DNA from 4 places in the Pseudenemella bisphenolivorans genome. Region 2 is predicted to be linked to each of the others. Evidence: predicted binding sites of a transcription regulator. Region 2 holds the regulator's gene; each other region holds the start of a gene.

Region 1 (2,200 bases), on a different contig from region 2:
TTCGTCAATGCGATGGAGATGGGGCTGAAAGCTGCCGAACGAGACTTCGAGGGCGAGGCTCTGGACGGGGCGATCTGCGCTCGCGTTGACGTGTCCGGCCAGCTTCTGGGGGTCGAGATCGACCGTGCGGGAACTCGAGATTTGGATAACGAGAGCTTCGCCGAGGCAGTGATGGCTGCCGTCGCCCAAGCGCACGAGGTGAAGGCCAAGATGCTCCAGCCCCGGATGCCGGCAGAACTCGACCAACTCCTGGACGCCAGCAACTTGTCAGGTATTGGGTTGCCGGATCCTCGCGATACGTCCTTGGCGTGGCCACCGCGACAGTGATTCTCTCGCTTCGGCACCGCAACAGCTAAGAGCTACTGCAATAGTGGGTCGAGCGGTATCTCGCTCAGGGCCCCCCGGGCTGCATTCCGGTATGCCTTCACTTCACCGGTCTGCCCGTCGATCAGGACCTTGTCGACGTCAGGCATTGAAAGCTCCGCGGCCATGGCGTCCCAGTCGACGTGTCGGGCATCGAAGGTCGCACCGGACGAATCAGGCTCGGAAGATTCGTAGATCTTGAACCGGCGCCAGGTCAGCGTGGTACTGGATCGATCGGGTCGAATGAAGGTGATACTCAGGCTGTCGTGGCTGTACGACAACGAGAGCGCCTCGGAACTCCCTGCCCGGTCGATGATTTCCTGAGCCCTCTTGCTCGCCTGGGCCGGGTCGGACAGGTCGGCAGTGCGTGTGCGGCTCCAGGTCCAGACCGAGACGCCGACGATGAGCGCCAACACCACCACGCATGACGCAACAATGAAAACCCAGTGTCCTCGGCTCATAGTGCGCATCGTAGGCCCACAGCGGTCCGGCAACGATATTTGCACTCGGGGGTGCCGAGTGCTAACAATTGCGTTGGCACTCAAAGCATGAGAGTGCCACTACCAGGTTGGTGAGGAGCCGCCATTATGGGGCTCCGGCCGTCGCGGGCACCGGCCGGGCGTTAACCAGACAAACCCGGGGCCAACCGGCCCCTGATGCGGGAGGACTCCCGGAGTAACTATGGCAAAGCTCATTGAATTCGACATCGAGGCGCGTCGCGCTCTCGAGGCGGGCATGAACCAGCTCGCCGACGCTGTGAAGGTGACGCTTGGCCCCAAGGGCCGCAACGTCGTGCTGGAGAAGAAGTGGGGTGCCCCCACGATCACCAACGACGGCGTCTCCATCGCCAAGGAGATCGAGCTCGAGGATCCGTACGAGAAGATCGGCGCCGAGCTCGTCAAGGAAGTTGCCAAGAAGACCGACGACGTCGCCGGTGACGGAACCACCACCGCGACCGTCCTCGCCCAGTCGATGGTGCGCGAGGGTCTGCGCAACGTGACCGCCGGTGCCAACCCGATGGGCCTGAAGCGGGGCATCGAGAAGGCCGTGGCCAAGATCAGCGACGCGCTGACCGAGATGGCCATCGATGTCGAGACCAAGGAACAGATCGCCGCCACCGCGTCCATCTCGGCCGCCGACCCGTCGGTCGGTGAGATCATCGCCGAGGCGATGGACAAGGTCGGCAAGGAAGGCGTCATCACCGTCGACGAGTCGAACACCTTCGGCCTGGAGCTCGAACTCACCGAGGGCATGCGTTTCGACAAGGGCTACATCTCGCCCTACTTCGTCACCGACGCCGAGCGCATGGAGACCGTCCTGGACGATCCCTACCTGCTGATCGTCAACTCCAAGGTTTCCGGCCTGAAGGACCTGCTGCCGGTGCTGGAGAAGGTCATGCAGTCGGGCAAGCCGCTCGTTGTCATCGCCGAGGACGTGGAGGGCGAGGCCCTCGCCGGTCTGGTCGTGAACAAGATCCGCGGCACCTTCAAGTCGGTTGCGGTCAAGGCCCCCGGCTTCGGTGACCGCCGCAAGGCCATGCTGGGCGACATCGCCATCCTCACCGGTGGCCAGGTGATCTCCGAGGAGGTCGGCCTGAAGCTCGACGCGGTCTCCCTCGAACTGCTGGGCCAGGCCCGCCAGGTCGTGGTGACCAAGGACGAGACCACCATCATCGAGGGTGCCGGCGACGCCGAGCAGATCGCCGGACGCGTGCAGCAGATCCGCAACGAGATCGAGCAGTCCGACTCCGACTACGACCGCGAGAAGCTGCAGGAGCGGCTGGCCAAGCTGGCCGGCGGCGTTGCGGTGATCAAGGTCGGCGCGGCCACCGAGGTGG
Region 2 (2,200 bases):
CCACGCCCGCCCCCGGCGGCCTGACCGAACATCGCGCCCATCAGGTCGCCCAGGTCGAAACCGGCCGCCCCGCCGAACCCGCCGCCGAAGCCGCCACCCATGCCGCCGGCGTTCATCGGGTCGCCACCGCGGTCGTAGATGTCGCGCTTGTGCGGATCCTTGAGTACCTCGTAGGCCTCGTTGATCTCCTTGAACTTGGCGGCTGCGTCCTCGCCGGGGGCCACGTCGGGATGCACCTTCATCGCCATCTTGCGGTAGGCCTTCTTGATCTCGTCGGCCGACGCATCGCGGGAGACACCCAAAATGTCGTAGTAGTTGCTCATCTGGTTGTGGTTCTCATCCTTGGGCTAGAAAACGACTGACGTAGCGGGCAACCGCACGCACCGAGGCCATCGTGGACGGGTAGTCCATCCGGGTCGGTCCGACGATTCCCAGCGAGGCCCACACGTCGTCGGGCGAGCCGTAGGAGGTGGCGATCAACGAGGTGGCCTGCAGTTGTTCGTAAGGATTCTCCTGACCGATCCGAACCGTCAACTCACCACCCGTGGCGGCCTCACCGAGCAACCGCAACAACACCACCTGTTCCTCGAGGGCCTCCAGCACCGGGGCGATGGTCGATTCGAAGTCGGCGCCGAAGCGGGCCAGGTTGGTGACCCCGCCGACCACGACGCGGGTTTCCTGTTCCGCGCTGACCAGTTGCAGCAGGGCGGTGATCACCGCACTACCCAGCGCGGTCAGGTGCGCGGGCAGCTCGTCGACCAGGGGTGCGAGCAGGCCGGCGACCTCCTGGACGGGACGGTCGACCGCCGCGGCGTTGATCCGGTTCTTGACCTCGGCCACGTCGTCCTCGGTGGCCCGGGGCACCTCGATGCTGCGCTGATCGACCCGTCCGGAGGAACTCACCGCGATCACCATCAACCGCTCGGGATGCAACTCCACCAGTTCGACGTGGCGCAGCGATTCCGAGGACACGATCGGATACTGCACGATCGCGACCTGGTGGGTGACCTGCGCCAGCAGCCGGACGGTGCGCGCCACGACGTCGTCGAGATCGGCCGCGCCGGACAAGAAGGTGCCGATCGCGCGGCGTTCGGCCACCGAGAGGGGTTTGACCTGGGCGATCCGGTCGACGAAGAGTCGGTAGCCCTTGTCGGTGGGGATGCGTCCGGCACTGGTGTGCGGCTGGGTGATGTAGCCCTCTTCCTCCAGCACGGCCATGTCATTGCGCACGGTCGCCGGCGAGACCCCGAGGCGGTGGCGCTCCACCAGCGCCTTCGACCCGACGGGCTCCTGGCTGGAGACGTAGTCGGTGACGATCGCCCGGAGCACCTGCATCTTGCGGTCATCCATGGACGGTCCCTCCCCTTCTCGCCCCGTTGGCACTCACAACACCCGAGTGCCAGTGTAGCCGCTACCCTTGGTGATCATGACCCAGTTCAGCCTGAGCCCCTGGCAACAACTGAGCGACCGTACCTGGCTGGCGGTGGCCGAGCCGGACAGCGTCAACATCGGATTGGTGGCCGGCGATGAGGGCTGTGTGTTGATCGATTGCGGCTCCACCCCGGCCCAAGGCCGCCAGATCCGCCAAGCTGTCGCCGAGGTCACCGACCGGCCGCTGCGTGGGGTGATCGTCACCCACGCCCACCGCGATCACTGGTTCGGGCTGGCGGCCTTCGACGACCTGGACAGTTGGGGTCACGAAGGTCTGGCCGAGGCCCGCGAGGATGCCGCTCTGCTCGCCGACGCCGCCGACCTCGGAGTCGCGGCCGAGGAGTTGCGCGTCCCCTCCCGGCCGCTGTCGCTGGTCGCCGGGATCGACCTGGGCAATCAGTGGATCGAGGCATTGCATGTCGGGCCCGGGCATTCACCGCACGATGTGATCGTGGTGGTCGGCGCCGAGCAGTTGGTCTTCGCCGGCGATGTCGTGGAGGGCACGCCGGACTCACAGAATCGTCCGGCACCCGAATACGGGCCGGATTCGCAGGCCGAACCCTGGTCGCTGGCGGTCGATGCGGTGGTCAGCGCAATGACCAAGCCGGGTTGGCGCGCGGTACCGGGTCACGGCCCGCTGCTCGACAAGGAGGAGGTCTCCTGGCAGCGCGGCCTGCATGCGGTGGTGCACGGTGAGACCCACCGGTTGGGCCGCGAGGGTGTCGGCGTGGACGAGGCGGCCGAGGCCGGGCACTGGCCCTGGGATTAC
Region 3 (2,200 bases), on a different contig from region 2:
TCGGGTGGGCCAGCAGAATGCCGGGGGCGAGCCGGTGCCAATGACCTTCGGCCAGATAGCGGTTGATCCGGCACTGCGATACGCCGAGGTGGAGGGCTTGTTCACGGCTGAGTACACCGTGCTGCTCGCGGAGCAGGCGTCGTACGGCGGCGGGGATGGGGGAGAAGGGGCTCATACCCCTCACAGTGGGCCGGAATCACCCGAACTTCCCGAGCTGTGCAGCCCCTGTGTAAAAGATCGTGTGACATGTTGTGCACAGGGTGCCCAACATGTCACACGATCATGCGCACATCAGACCAGATCGGTCTCTTGCGGGTCGTTCACGGCGTCCTCGTGGGTGTGATGCTGGGTGCCGTGGTTGTGCTCCGGCGGGGCGTACAGCGAGTAGAGCTTCAGCTCATCGTTGCCCACGTTGAGGATGTTGTGGTACTTGCCGGCCGGGATCAGCGCGACCCAGTCATCGCCGATCTGCTCGTCGAAGGTGATCTCCTCCTTCGAGGGACCCATCACCACACGGGCCGTGCCCGCCTCAACCCGAATGAACTGGTCGTGGTCGTCATGGATCTCGCCACCGACCTCACCACCGGGCTGAATCGTCATCACGGTCATCTGCAGGTACTTGCCGGTCCACAGGGTGTCGCGAAAGTGCGGGTTGTCCAGGGTCGCCTTCTCGATGTCCACGACATAGGGGTTCGGTCCCTGATCGGCCATGGTTACCTCCTCGTTCTCGGTGATACCGCCAGCCTATCCGGACAGAAATCTTTGGCACTCAAGTTGACCGAGTGCTAATCGGCTCCTAGAGTCGTCCTTAGCACTCTCCTCGGGAGTGTGCCAGGCCCGGGACGGCACCCGCGACGACGCCCCGCGCCACCTTGAACCGAACACCACACATGTGAAAGGGGTTTGACGTGGCAGTCACGATCAAGCCGCTCGAGGACCGCGTCCTCGTTCAGCCGTTGGAAGCCGAGCAGACCACCGCTTCCGGACTGGTCATTCCCGATACCGCCAAGGAGAAGCCGCAGGAGGGCAAGGTGCTCGCCACCGGCCCCGGACGCGTCGACGACAAGGGGCAGCGGGTTCCGATGGACGTCGCCGAGGGCGACACCGTCATCTTCAGCAAGTACGGCGGTACCGAGGTGCGCTACGACGGCAAGGACCTGCTCCTGCTGAACGCGCGCGACATTCTCGCCGTCGTCACCAAGTGAGGCAGAGGTAACCCATGCCCAAGATTCTCCAATTCGACGAGGATGCGCGCCGCTCGCTCGAGCGTGGCGTCGACACCCTCGCCAACACCGTCAAGGTGACGCTCGGCCCCAAGGGTCGCTACGTCGTCCTCGACAAGAAGTGGGGAGCCCCGACCATCACCAACGACGGCGTGACCGTTGCCCGTGATGTGGAGCTCACCGATCCCTACGAAAACCTGGGCGCCCAGCTCGCCAAGGAAGTCGCCACCAAGACCAACGATGTCGCCGGTGACGGCACCACCACCGCCACCGTGCTGGCTCAGGCACTGGTGCACGAAGGCCTGCGCGCCGTGGCCTCGGGTGCCAACCCGGTCGGCCTGAAGCGCGGCATGGACAAGGCCCTCGAGGTGGTCGTCGAGCGCTTGCGCACCGACGCCCGAGAGATCGAGACCACCGCCGACATGGCGAACGTGGCCACCATCTCCGCCCGCGACGAGCAGATCGGCGAGCTGATCGCCGATGCCTTCGACAAGGTCGGCAAGGATGGCGTGATCACCGTCGACGAGTCGCAGACCTTCGGCACCGAACTCGAGTTCACCGAGGGCATGCAGTTCGACAAGGGCTACCTGTCGCCGTACTTCGTGACCGACGCCGATCGGATGGAAGCCGTCCTGGACGACCCCTACATCCTGATCCACTCGGGCAAGATCTCGTCGATGAACGACCTGCTGCCGCTGCTGGAGAAGGTCATCGGTGCTTCCGGCACCCTGTTCATCGTGGCCGAGGACGTCGACGGCGAAGCCCTGTCGACCCTGGTGGTCAACAAGATCCGTGGCACCTTCACCTCCGTGGCCGTCAAGGCCCCGGCCTTCGGTGACCGCCGCAAGGCCATGCTCGAGGACATCGCGATCCTGACCGGTGGTCAGGTCGTCGCCCCCGAGGTCGGCCTGAAGCTCGACCAGGTGGGTCTGGAGGTGCTCGGCCGCGCCCGTCGCATCGTCGTCACCAAGGACGCC
Region 4 (2,200 bases), on a different contig from region 2:
GGGTGACGGCGACCCGACGATGTGGCGACGCGTCGCCGAAGTCACCGCCCTCACCTCACCGCCGCACGCGAACCAGGTGTTTCCCGCTGCTGGGTACACCCTGGGCCGGATCGAACAGGTCGGTGCCACGACCCTGGTGAATGCCCTGGTCGGGCCGGGCAGTCGTCCGGGTCTGGTGCGGATCGGCACCGGGCCGGAAAGCAGTGATGCCGAGTGTGAGGTGCCGGCCGAGTTCGCGGCCGTGCTGCTGGCCGAGATCGGGGTGCCGTCGGTGAAGTTCTTCCCGATCAAGGGAACGCAGAAACTCGACCATCTGGAGGCAATGGTGCGTGCCGCAACGGCCAACGGCATCGAGATGTTCGAACCCACCGGCGGAATCGAGCCGGCCCACGTCCCCCAGATCGTGGATGTCTGCCTCAGCAACGGGGCCACCCACGTGGTGCCGCATGTGTACAGCTCGATCGTCGACAAGCAGACCGGCCTGACCGATCCCGGTCAGGTGGCGGCGATCATCGAAGCGATCGGGTAGCCGACTCCGGGCGTGAACTGGCAGCCACCCGGTGCAGCCCCACCCGGCTCAGGACGCGGCTGAACTCTTGGCCGGCGCCGACGACCCGGCCGCAGCAGGTGTGCTCGACGACCCGGTATCGGAGCCGGAGGAACCGGAGGAGGACGAGTCGGAGGAAGACTCCGACTTGCCGGACGAGACCGACTTGGCCTTGCCGTCGTTGCGGCTGTCGGTCTTGTAGAAGCCCGAACCCTTGAACACCACGCCGACCGCGTTGTAGATCTTGCGCAACGCGCCCTCACAGGCGGGGCACTCGGTCAAAGCGGGGTCGGTGAACTTCTGCACGGCTTCGAGTTCATTGCCGCAGCTGGTGCACCGGTACTGGTAAGTGGGCATGGACGTTCCTTGGCAGTTCACGAAAAGACGAGACGATCTGGCACTCGAGTATAGCGACTGCTAATCGGTCGGGCGCCGATCTGCTTACCGGTGGGACACGGCGTCACCGCATCGCGTCCGGTTCCAGGGTGCTGAACAGGTCGCTCGGTGTGGCCACCACGTCCACCCGGCGGTCCCAGGGCTCGATCGGCAGGATGTCGAAGACCTCCGCGTCATCGACCAGGGCCACTGTCACCGCTTCGGCCGCGGCCCGGGTCAGGGCGCGGTCGTACCAGCCGGCACCCATGCCGAGCCGATCACCGAGGCGGGTGACCCCGAGAGCGGGGCAGATGATCACCTCGGCCTCGGCCAGGGCCTGCGGGCCCAAAGCCGGGGTGGCCGGTTCGGTGATGCCGTGGGCGGCATTGCGCAGTTGCTCCGGGCCGGCATAGCGGGCCCAATCCGGCTCCCGCAGGGGGGCTTCGGGTGGGCCCAACACCGGCAACAACACCCGAACACCGCTCGCGTGCAGCGCCGAAATCAACTCCAGGGTGCCGGGTTCATCATCCCGGGAGAGGTAGGCCGCCACCGTCAGGCCGGGGCCGACCCGTCCGGCCAGAAAGCCCAACACCCGAGCCGTTCGCTCGCGGTCGGCGGCCGCGCGGGTTTCGGCATCCTGCAGTGAACGCGCCCGCCGCACCGCCCGGCGCATGGTCTGTTTTGCCTCAGCCAGAGCCGCCAGATCTGCCGAGCTGGTGGGGGTGGCGGGAGTAGGCGAGTCGCACGGGCCGTCCGGGGTGGTCATGGCCGTATGGTAGGCGCCATGGCACTGTTCGGACGCAAGAAGAAGAAGGCGGTCGTCGACGAGGAGCCGGCCCCACCGCCGTCGCTGCCCGACCCGCCCGCGCCCGATGAGCGAGGATTCCGCTCGGTGGAGGACCACCTCGACTACATCCTGTCGCTGGTCGAAGAACTGCCACCGTTCGGCCAGCACATCTCCGACTGCCTGGGGTTGAGCCTGAGCGAGAACATCGTCGCCGACATCGACGTGCCGCAGTTCGACAACTCCGCGATGGACGGATACGCGGTGCGCCATGAGGACATCGCCGAGGCCACCGAGGACAACCCGGTGAGCTTGGCCGTGGTGGGGCACATCCCGGCCGGCCAGGTTGCCGAGGACGAACTGTCACCGGGCACTGCGATGAAGATCATGACCGGCGCGCCGGTTCCGGTCGGCGCCGACACCGTGGTGAAGATCGAGGACACCGACCAGGGTGAGGAGGACGTGCAGGTCTTCGTCCCGCCCAAGCGCGGTGC

The links. The regulator HrcA, encoded in region 2, represses chaperone genes, less so after heat shock. The targets are predictions, from matches to a motif close to TTGGCACTCGNNNNNNNCGAGTGCCAA.
Region 1: groL (chaperonin GroEL) is a predicted target of HrcA. The motif match lies at 863-889, and genes of this name have one in related genera.
Region 3: groES (co-chaperone GroES) is a predicted target of HrcA. The motif match lies at 763-789, and genes of this name have one in related genera.
Region 4: ACR4XW_RS08515 (FmdB family zinc ribbon protein) is a predicted target of HrcA. The motif match lies at 942-968, and genes of this name have one in related genera.

What each region holds. Positions count from the first base shown of each region.
Region 1 is NZ_JBPGNY010000003.1:288,787-290,986, reverse strand. It holds gene ACR4XW_RS08900 (YbaB/EbfC family nucleoid-associated protein) at 1-327, shown strand, start outside; gene ACR4XW_RS08895 (hypothetical protein) at 360-824, opposite strand; gene groL (chaperonin GroEL) at 1,045-2,200, shown strand, end outside.
Region 2 is NZ_JBPGNY010000004.1:374,322-376,521, forward strand. It holds gene dnaJ (molecular chaperone DnaJ) at 1-323, opposite strand, end outside; gene hrcA (heat-inducible transcriptional repressor HrcA) at 337-1,350, opposite strand; gene ACR4XW_RS11910 (MBL fold metallo-hydrolase) at 1,427-2,200, shown strand, end outside.
Region 3 is NZ_JBPGNY010000001.1:793,250-795,449, reverse strand. It holds gene ACR4XW_RS03890 (DUF559 domain-containing protein) at 1-175, opposite strand, end outside; gene ACR4XW_RS03885 (cupin domain-containing protein) at 292-711, opposite strand; gene groES (co-chaperone GroES) at 909-1,205, shown strand; gene groL (chaperonin GroEL) at 1,220-2,200, shown strand, end outside.
Region 4 is NZ_JBPGNY010000003.1:209,506-211,705, reverse strand. It holds gene ACR4XW_RS08520 (KDGP aldolase) at 1-529, shown strand, start outside; gene ACR4XW_RS08515 (FmdB family zinc ribbon protein) at 578-904, opposite strand; gene ACR4XW_RS08510 (5-formyltetrahydrofolate cyclo-ligase) at 1,008-1,688, opposite strand; gene glp (molybdotransferase-like divisome protein Glp) at 1,707-2,200, shown strand, end outside.